DNA from 2 places in the Stenotrophomonas sp. YJH_SMC_8 genome. Region 1 is predicted to be linked to the other one. Evidence: riboswitches for the same ligand, from Rfam matches in the RefSeq annotation. Region 1 holds a riboswitch; the other holds the start of a gene.
What was found. Region 1 has a riboswitch for glycine ahead of AC5P88_RS06840 (trimeric intracellular cation channel family protein). Riboswitches for the same ligand answer to the same signal wherever they lie in the genome.
Positions count from the first base shown of each region.

Region 1 (4,408 bases):
TTCCTGCAGAACACCGAGGCACCGGCCTACCTCGATGCCCTGCAGCACGGGCGCTCACATGCCTGGGGCCGCCCGCAGGCGGCAGGCAACTCGCCGGCCACCGCCGGCCTGTACGCCTCCGGCGATGATCTGGTGATCTGGAACCGGGACGGTCGCGGCCACGCCTTCATCGATGGCCAGTGGTCCACCGTGCCGCGTGCGGAACTGCATCGCCAGCAGAATGCCGACGGCTCCATCGACCTCAACCGCGCCCCGCGCAACGGGATGCCCGAACAGCTGCTGCACGTCGAACCCGCACAACCGGAGCGTCGGCGTGCCGCGCTTTCCGACCCGCTGCTGCAACAGGCCGAGGAGGCGGTACGACGCCTGGAAGACAGCCAGGCCCAGCCTTTCGGCGAGAACGCGCAACGCCTTGCAGCCAGTTCGACCTGCCTGGCCCGCGAGGCCGGGCTGACACGCATCGACCATGTCGTGCTGGGCGCCTCGCCTTCGCAGGATGGCAGGGCGGAAACGCTCTTCGTCGTGCAGGGCGATCCGTCCGACCCGGCCCATCTCAGGGCACAGATGCCGGCCGCGCAGGCATTTGCCACTCCTGTGGACACGTCATTGGCGCAGCTGCAGTCGCTGAATGACGCACATCGACAGACCGATGCGCGGTCCCGGCAGGAGGAGCAGGATCACCAGAGCACCCTGTCCCAGCAGGCGCGGTCAGTCTGATCCGCGTCCATGCGACGGTCGGGGCGGGCAGTACCCTTGGGCCCGAGCCGTGCCGGCGATCTGCCGTGACGACCAGTGCCGGGTGATCCAGATGGTCAATGCTGCCGAGCTCAGGTGCCAGCGCAGCATGCTGTGGCGTGGATGGTGCCCGAGGTGGACGCGTGCGATCCAGGAAGCTTCGAGTTCGACATCGGGCACGTTCACCTTCGCATTCACTCCCACGTGGCGCGCCATGAATCGCCATGGATCCATCGGTACGTGGTGGGCGTAGCTCGCAGCACCACACGCGCCGCCGCTCCGCGCGGAATCGACAGGTTGCGGCCGGCCCTCGGTCGCGACCAATCCCAGCAGATACACCAGGCCCGGCAACAGGGCCAGGAAGGTCAACAGCAGAAGCAGCGCGATCCACGCCCGGGCCGCGGCACGCATCGGTCACTGCGCCTTCGGCTTCGGGTACCACAACGCGTTGACGATGACCCAGCGTTGCCCGAAGCGCCCCATGTGGAAGTAATCGACGAACCACGGTGTTTCCAGCCGCACCGAGGCGGCGTTGCCGGTCACGTCCAGCACCGTGCAGCGGCGGTCCCATTGCTCCTTCGGAGTCTTCAACGCGCCCTGCTTCGTCAACGAGACCAGTTCTTCCTTCGACATCCGGCGCAGGCCAAGGCGCTCATCGGGTGTATCACCGAGGACCGCGCGCTTGGCCAGGTCCGAATGCAGGGAACGGGCGACGCGCTGCGGGTCGGCCTCCAGCTGGCCATCGACATAGTCGTGGCAGGTGGCTTCGATGGCCGCGAGGGTGGCCGGGTCGGCGGCAGGACTTGTGGCTGCGGAAAGGGCGAACAGCAGGGCGATCGTGGACATCCGGGTCTCCAGCGCTGAGGGCTGGACGATCATGGCATGTGCAAGCCGCATCCACGCATGGCGTGGATCTACGGCATCAGGCGCATTTCGTCGGTGCCCAGCTGCATGTACATGAACGCAGCGGCTTCTTCAGACATGGGCTGCCCCTGCGGGAAGCTGTCCAACCAGGCGGTGATGCGCGCATGGCGCCCCGCCAGCGCATCCGCCAATGCCTGCTTTTCCGCGTCAGTGGCGCGCTCCTGCATTTCGTTGCGAAGCACGTCATCGCCGATCCCCCACTTTTCCGCGAACGGGATCAGATCGACCAGATCGGGAGGGACCCGGTCACGACGCAGGTGGATCGGTTCGGGTGTGCTCGGGCCGTACGCGGCCAGCTCAGCGGCGGTGCCGATCTGCCCATGCTGCAGTGGCGGTGGCGACGGTGCCTGGGTGCAGGCCAGAAGGGCCACGCAGGCAGTCAACAGCAACATCCCGCGGTTCTTCATCGGACGGATCCATGTGTCGATGGGTGCGGCGATCATGGCATGGACAAGGCCTATCCACGCATGGCGTGGATCTACCGTAGGGCCGAGCCCCTGCCCGGGTCCTGCAACGGGCAGGCGGAACAGCAGCCGAGCGCGGGCTCGGCTCTACAGAAGCCGGGCGTCCAAGGCCTGCAGCCAGGCCAGCTTGCGCTCGCGCGGCTGCTGCTTGAGTTGCCATTCGGCGCGCGAGGCGGCGGAACGGTCCGGGTATTCGCGCACGGCCAGCACGCGCAGTGGCGGCCGGGCCCGGGTGTAGCGCGCGCCCTTGCCCGCCTGGTGGGCGGCGAAGCGTGCGTCCACGTCGGTGCTGATACCCGCGTAGTAGCTGCCATCACGGCATTCGAGCAGGTACAGGAACCACGGGCGGGGGGACGGGGCCATGCCGGGATTATGCCGTGCTGCACTGCAGCGGATATACTGGCGGCCGAATGCAGGAGAGAGGCGCCGCGCTGGCGCCCGCCGAAGGCGCAGGCTCCCATGATCGCTCAGGCCGGTGGGCTGGAATCCCACCAACCATGCATTCGACTCGCCGAGCTGGAGAGAGGTCACCGGGCATGCCCGGGACGATCCGCCGAAGGGGCACGCGGCCCACGCCGCTGAACTCTCAGGCAAAAGGACAGCGGGAGCGGCACCGGTCATCGTCATCCCGTCATTGCGCAGGCAGTGGCGGTAGTCGCGCATGGCCGGCCCCACCGCGCCCGGAGCCTGCCCCATGCTGCTGTCCATCATCTACCTGATCGCCATTTCCGCCGAAGCCATGACCGGCGCGCTGTCCGCCGGCCGCCGCCGCATGGACCTGTTCGGCGTGGTCATGATCGCCTGCGTCACCGCCCTCGGTGGTGGTTCGCTGCGCGACATCCTGCTCGGCCACTACCCGCTGGGCTGGGTGAAGCATCCCGAATACCTGGGCTTCACCGTGTGCGCGGCGCTGATCGCTACCTGGGTGGCGCGCTGGATGCACCACTTCCGCCGCACCTTCCTGGTGCTGGACGGGCTGGGCCTGATCGCCTTCACCCTGATCGGCTGCTCCATCGCGCGTGAGGCTGGGCACGCCACGCCCATCGTGTTGATTGCCGGCATGCTGACCGGTGCATTCGGTGGCGTGCTGCGCGACATCCTCTGCAACGAGGTGCCGCTGATCTTCCAGAAGGAGCTGTACGCGATCATCGCGCTGCTGACCGGCGCGGCCTACCTGTTGCTGCTGCACCTGGGCGTGGCCGATGCCACCGCGATCCTGTGCTGCCTCGGCGGCGGCTTCGCACTGCGCCTGCTGGCGATCCACTACCGCTGGGAAATGCCGAAGTTCGTGTATCACGACGAAGTGCATTGAGCCTCTTCGTAGAGTCGAGCATGGCTCGACTCTGCAAAAACCGGCATCACCACCCCGGCGATGTACCTGGCGCTGTCGCACATACGCAGCGCCAGGCGCATCGCCGGTGCGGACGGATCGGCCTCCAACTCCGACCGACCCTGATCGCGGCCGCACCCCCGCAGGCGCTGGCCGCCATCCACACACGTGCCGCACTCAGGCGGCTTCCATCAGGCTGCTTCGGACACCTTCACTTCGCGACGGGCGCGCACGGCCGCAGCCAGTCGCTCCAGCACCGTCACGGTGGTGTCCCAGTCGATGCAGCCATCGGTGATGCTCTGCCCGTAGACCAGCGGCTGGCCTTCCACCAGTTCCTGGCGGCCGCCGACCAGATGGCTCTCGATCATCACACCGACGATGCGCTGTTCACCGTCTTCCAACTGAACGGCGATGTCCTCGATCACCTTCGGCTGGTTGTCCGGATTCTTCAGGCTGTTGGCATGGCTGGCGTCGATCATCAGGCGGGTCGGCAGCTTGGCCTTGGCCAGCGCCTGGCAGGCCTCGGCAACGCTGCCCGCATCGTAGTTCGGCTGCTTGCCGCCGCGCAGGATCACATGGCAATCCGGGTTGCCGGTGGTCGACACGATGGCGGTGCCGCCCTGCTTGGTGACCGACAGGAAGTGATGCGGATTGGAGGCCGCACCCACCGCGTCGGCGGCGATCTTCACGTTGCCATCGGTGCCGTTCTTGAAGCCGACCGGGCACGACAGTCCCGAGGCCAGTTCGCGGTGCACCTGGCTTTCGGTGGTGCGCGCACCAATGGCACCCCAGGCCACCAGATCGGCAATGTACTGCGGCGAGATCACGTCGAGGAACTCGACGCCGGCCGGCAGGCCCAGCTTGTTGATGTCGCGCAGCAGGCCACGGGCGATGCGCAGGCCCTTGTCGATCCTGAAGCTGCCATCCAGGTCCGGATCGTTGATCAGGCCCTTCC
Region 1 is NZ_JCAFUL010000004.1:250,375-254,782, forward strand. Features, by position in the region: gene AC5P88_RS06815 (XVIPCD domain-containing protein) at 1-717, shown strand, start outside; gene AC5P88_RS06820 (hypothetical protein) at 709-1,146, opposite strand; gene AC5P88_RS06825 (nuclear transport factor 2 family protein) at 1,150-1,581, opposite strand; gene AC5P88_RS06830 (hypothetical protein) at 1,650-2,051, opposite strand; gene AC5P88_RS06835 (GIY-YIG nuclease family protein) at 2,211-2,486, opposite strand; glycine riboswitch at 2,527-2,616, shown strand; glycine riboswitch at 2,630-2,733, shown strand; gene AC5P88_RS06840 (trimeric intracellular cation channel family protein) at 2,818-3,435, shown strand; gene AC5P88_RS06845 (3-deoxy-7-phosphoheptulonate synthase) at 3,645-4,408, opposite strand, start outside.

Region 2 (4,408 bases), on a different contig from region 1:
CGCTTGGCGATGTAGTTGGCGTTGAGCTGCGCGACCTGGGTGGCCTTGCGCAGGCCTTCGCGGCCCATCATCGCGATGTACATCCAGCTGATCGGCAGGATCGAGGCGCTGCCGAAGCTGGCGGCGCTGACCATGCCGACCGGGCCGTTGTCACCCAGCTTGCCCGGCAGGAACGGTGCCAGGTGCTCCTTGACCGCGCACGGGCCGACGCCCGGGCCGCCGCCGCCGTGCGGGATGCAGAAGGTCTTGTGCAGGTTCAGGTGCGAAACGTCCGAACCCCACTTGCCCGGCTTGGCCACGCCCACCAGGGCGTTCATGTTGGCGCCGTCGGTGTACACCTGGCCACCGTGCTGGTGGATGATCTCGCAGATCTCGACAACTTCTTCCTCGAACACGCCGTGCGTGGACGGGTAGGTCATCATGATCGCGGCCAGGCGGTCGCTGTACTTCTCGGCGTTGAGGCGGATGTCCTCGACGTCGACGTTGCCGTTGGCATCGGTCTTGGTGACCACGACCTTCATGCCACACATCTGTGCCGAAGCCGGGTTGGTGCCGTGCGCCGAATCCGGGATCAGGCAGATGTCGCGGTGGCCCTCACCGCGCGAGCGGTGGTAGGCGCGGATCGCCAGCAGGCCGGCGTACTCGCCCTGCGCGCCGGAATTCGGCTGCAGGCTGACCGCGTCGTAGCCGGTGCATTCGACCAGCATCGCTTCCAGCGTATCGATCAGTTCCTTGTAGCCCAGCGCCTGGTCGGCCGGCACCAGCGGATGGATCTGCGAGAACTCCGGCCAGGTCACCGGGATCATTTCGGCGGTGGCGTTGAGCTTCATCGTGCACGAGCCCAGCGGGATCATCGTGCGGTCCATCGCCAGGTCCTTGTCGGCCAGCGAGCGCAGGTAGCGCAGCAGTTCGTGCTCGCTGTGGTGGGTGTTGAACACCGGGTGGGTCAGGAACGCGGACTGGCGCAGCAGGCCGGCCGGCAGCGCATCGGCGGTGCTGGCATCCAGCGCATCGACATCCAGCGTGGCACCGAACACGGCAGCCACGGCAACAATGTCGGCGCGGGTGGTGGTTTCGTCCAGGCTGATGCCGACCGAGTCGCTGTCGATCGCGCGCAGGTTGTAGCCGGCGGCGCGGGCCTTGGCATGGATCTCATCGGCGTGCACGCCGGTGACATGCAGGGTGTCGAAGAAGTCGCCACCAACCTGCACGCCGGCATTGCGCAGCGCTGCGGCCAGGATCGAGGCCAGGCGATGGGTGCGGCGGGCAATGCGGGTCAGGCCGTCCGGGCCGTGGTAGACGGCGTACATCGAGGCCATCACCGCCAGCAGCACCTGCGCGGTACAGATGTTGGAAGTCGCCTTCTCGCGGCGGATGTGCTGCTCGCGGGTCTGCAGGGTCAGGCGGTAGGCCGGGTTGCCCTGGGCATCGACCGAAACGCCGATCAGGCGGCCCGGCATCGAGCGCTTGTAGGCGTCACGGCAGGCCATGAAGGCGGCGTGCGGGCCACCGAAGCCGAACGGCACGCCGAAGCGCTGGCTGTTGCCGACCACGATGTCCGCGCCCCATTCGCCCGGGGCGGCCAGCAGGGTCAGGGCCAGCAGGTCCGTGGCCACGGCCACCAGGCCGCCGCGTGCGTGCACGGCATCGACCAGCGCCTTGTAGTCGCCCACCTGGCCGAAGGTATCCGGATACTGCAGCAGCAGGCCGAAGGCTTCCGCTTCCAGCGCTTCGGCCGGGGTGCCGACGCGCAGCACGATGCCCATGGGCTCGGCGCGGGTACGCAGCAGTTCCAGCGTCTGCGGATGCACGGCGTCGTGCACGAAGAAGGTGTCCGACTTGGACTTGGCCGAACGCTTGGCCAGGGTCATCGCTTCAGCAGCGGCGGTGGCTTCGTCCAGCAGCGAGGCGTTGGCGATTTCCATGCCGGTCAGGTCGGCGCACAGGGTCTGGAAGTTGATCAGCGCTTCCATGCGGCCCTGCGAGATTTCCGCCTGGTACGGGGTGTAGGCGGTGTACCAGGCCGGGTTTTCCAGGATGTTGCGCAGGATCACGTTCGGCGTGTGGGTGCCGTAGTAGCCCTGGCCGATGAAGCTGCGCAGCACGGTGTTCTTGTCGGCGATCGCACGGATCTTCGCCAGTGCCTGCACTTCGGTCATCGACTCCGGCAGCGCCAGCGGCGCCGGCGACTTGATCTTGGCCGGCACGATGGCATCGGTCATCGCATCCAGCGACGCGTGGCCGACGACATCGAGCATCTGCGCGATCTCGGCGTCGTTGGGGCCGATGTGGCGCTCGACGAACGCGTTGTGGTGCTCGAGCTCACGCAGGGAAGGGGTGTTCTGGGACATGGCGAAGGATCCGTCAGGAAAGGGCACACGCACGGGCACAAGCCGCCGGTCGGCGGTCTGCGGGGCGCCCCTCTGTCCTTTTGCCTGAGAGTTTAAAAGCGCGGAAAACCGCAGCTTCTTGCCCCTTCGGCGCCGGATCGAACCGGTCTCTCCAGAGTTGTGTTACGGGTGGTATCGGGCCTGAGCGATTACGGGCGTTGCGCCTTCGGCAGCGGTGTTCCGCTTCTCCCACCGTGTTGCCCGCCGATTATAGCCCGTTGCGGGCGCGGCGGCCGCCTCCGCCCCAGGTCGCCGCGCCTGAATGGCCGATGGCCCGGGCGTGCGTTTTGTGCAGTGCTGCATGGCGCCGGGCGCAATCCCCGCCTATGATGGGCGGATACCCGAATTCATCTGGCGCCGTCCCCGTGCAGCGGGACCGGCGCCCGCCGTGCGTGCCCCGCATGGCCCTGCCGGACGCTTCCTCCATGACCGCCGCCGTTGCTCCCTCCACCCGCCGCATGGCCCTGCTGCTTGCCGGCCTGGCCATGTTCGGCCCGTTCTCGATCGACACCATCTTCCCGGCGTTCCCGCAGCTGGCCCAGCGCCTGGCGGTGGACGAGGTGGCGGTGCAGCAGACCATCAGCGTGTACCTGCTGTTCTACGGCCTGATGAGCCTGGCGCACGGCCCGCTGTCCGATGCCTGGGGCCGCAAGCGGGTGATCCTGGGCGGCCTGGTGGTGTTCGTCGGCGCCTCGGTCGGCTGTGCGCTGTCCACCGACCTGACCACGCTGCTGGCGTTCCGCGCGCTGCAGGGCCTGTCGGCGGGTGTCGGCATGATCGTCGGCCGCGCGGTGATCCGCGACCTGTACCACGGCCACGATGCCCAGCGGCTGATGAGCCAGGTGTCGATGCTGTTCGGCATCGCCCCGGCCATCGCACCGATCATCGGCGGCTGGATCCTGCTCAGCGGCGCCGGCTGGCCGCTGATCTTCTGGTTCCTGGTAGTGTTCGGGCTGGTGCTGCTGGCGGCCACCGCGCGCTTCCTGCCGGAAACCCATCCGGTCGAGGCACGCGTACCGTTGTCGCCACGGGTGCTGCTGCGTGACTACGTGTGCATCGGCTTCAACCCGCGCTTCCTGCGCCTGGCGCTGGCCGGCAGCATCGGTTTCGGCGGCATCTTCCTGTACATCTCCTCGGCGCCGGTGTTCGTGATGCAGCACCTGCATCTGGGCGAGGGGGGCTTCGCCTGGCTGTTCATTCCCACCATCGGCGGCATGACCACCGGCTCGTTCCTGTCCGGGCGCATGGCCGGGCACACCACGCCCACCCGCCAGGTCGCCATCGGTTTCAGCCTGTGCGCGCTGTCGGCGCTGCTGAATGTCGGCTACGTGGCGCTGTCGCCGCAGTTCGTGCTGCCGTGGGCGGTGCTGCCGATCTTCCTGGGCGGCATGGGCATGTCGCTGATCTTCCCGATCCTGGCCCTGGCGGTGCTGGACATGTACCCGCACCAGCGTGGCCTGGCATCGTCGCTGCAGGCCTTCGTGCAGCTGATGATCAGCACCGTGGTGGCCGGCGTGGTGTCGCCGCTGCTCAGTGCCAGCCCGCTGCACCTGGCGCTGGGCCAGGCCGCGTTCTTCGCTGCCGGCTTCGTGTTCTGGTACTGGGAACACCAGCGTGAACGCGCGGCGCAGGCAGCCTGCACGGGCCATTGAGCAGCGCGCAGGGGTAGGGCAGGCCGAGATGCCCGCAACGCTTGCGGCGAGGAACGACCGGACTAGGCTGGGCACTCCAGCCAGCCGGTGCGTGGATGCACGACAGCCAGCCGATCCGATGTCGTTACGTGAGGTTCCCCATGGCTGCGCAGCAGACCTACCGCCTGTTCGAGGTGGCGCTGAAGGAGCGCCGCGTTCTTTCCCCTTCCCTGGACCGCATGGTGTTCACCGGTGCCGACGTGGCGCGGATGAAGACCGAAGGCCCGGACCAGCGCATCAAGGTGTTCTTCCCCTTGCCCGGCCAGGACGTGCCGCAGGTGCCCAGCGGCGAGGACTGGTATCCGCGCTACCGGGCGCTGCCGGACG
Region 2 is NZ_JCAFUL010000012.1:59,961-64,368, reverse strand. Features, by position in the region: gene gcvP (aminomethyl-transferring glycine dehydrogenase) at 1-2,351, opposite strand, end outside; glycine riboswitch at 2,414-2,516, opposite strand; gene AC5P88_RS15475 (multidrug effflux MFS transporter) at 2,816-4,042, shown strand; gene AC5P88_RS15470 (siderophore-interacting protein) at 4,183-4,408, shown strand, end outside.
Region 2: linked by a shared signal. The riboswitch ahead of gcvP (aminomethyl-transferring glycine dehydrogenase) and the one ahead of AC5P88_RS06840 (trimeric intracellular cation channel family protein) in region 1 are both predicted to bind glycine.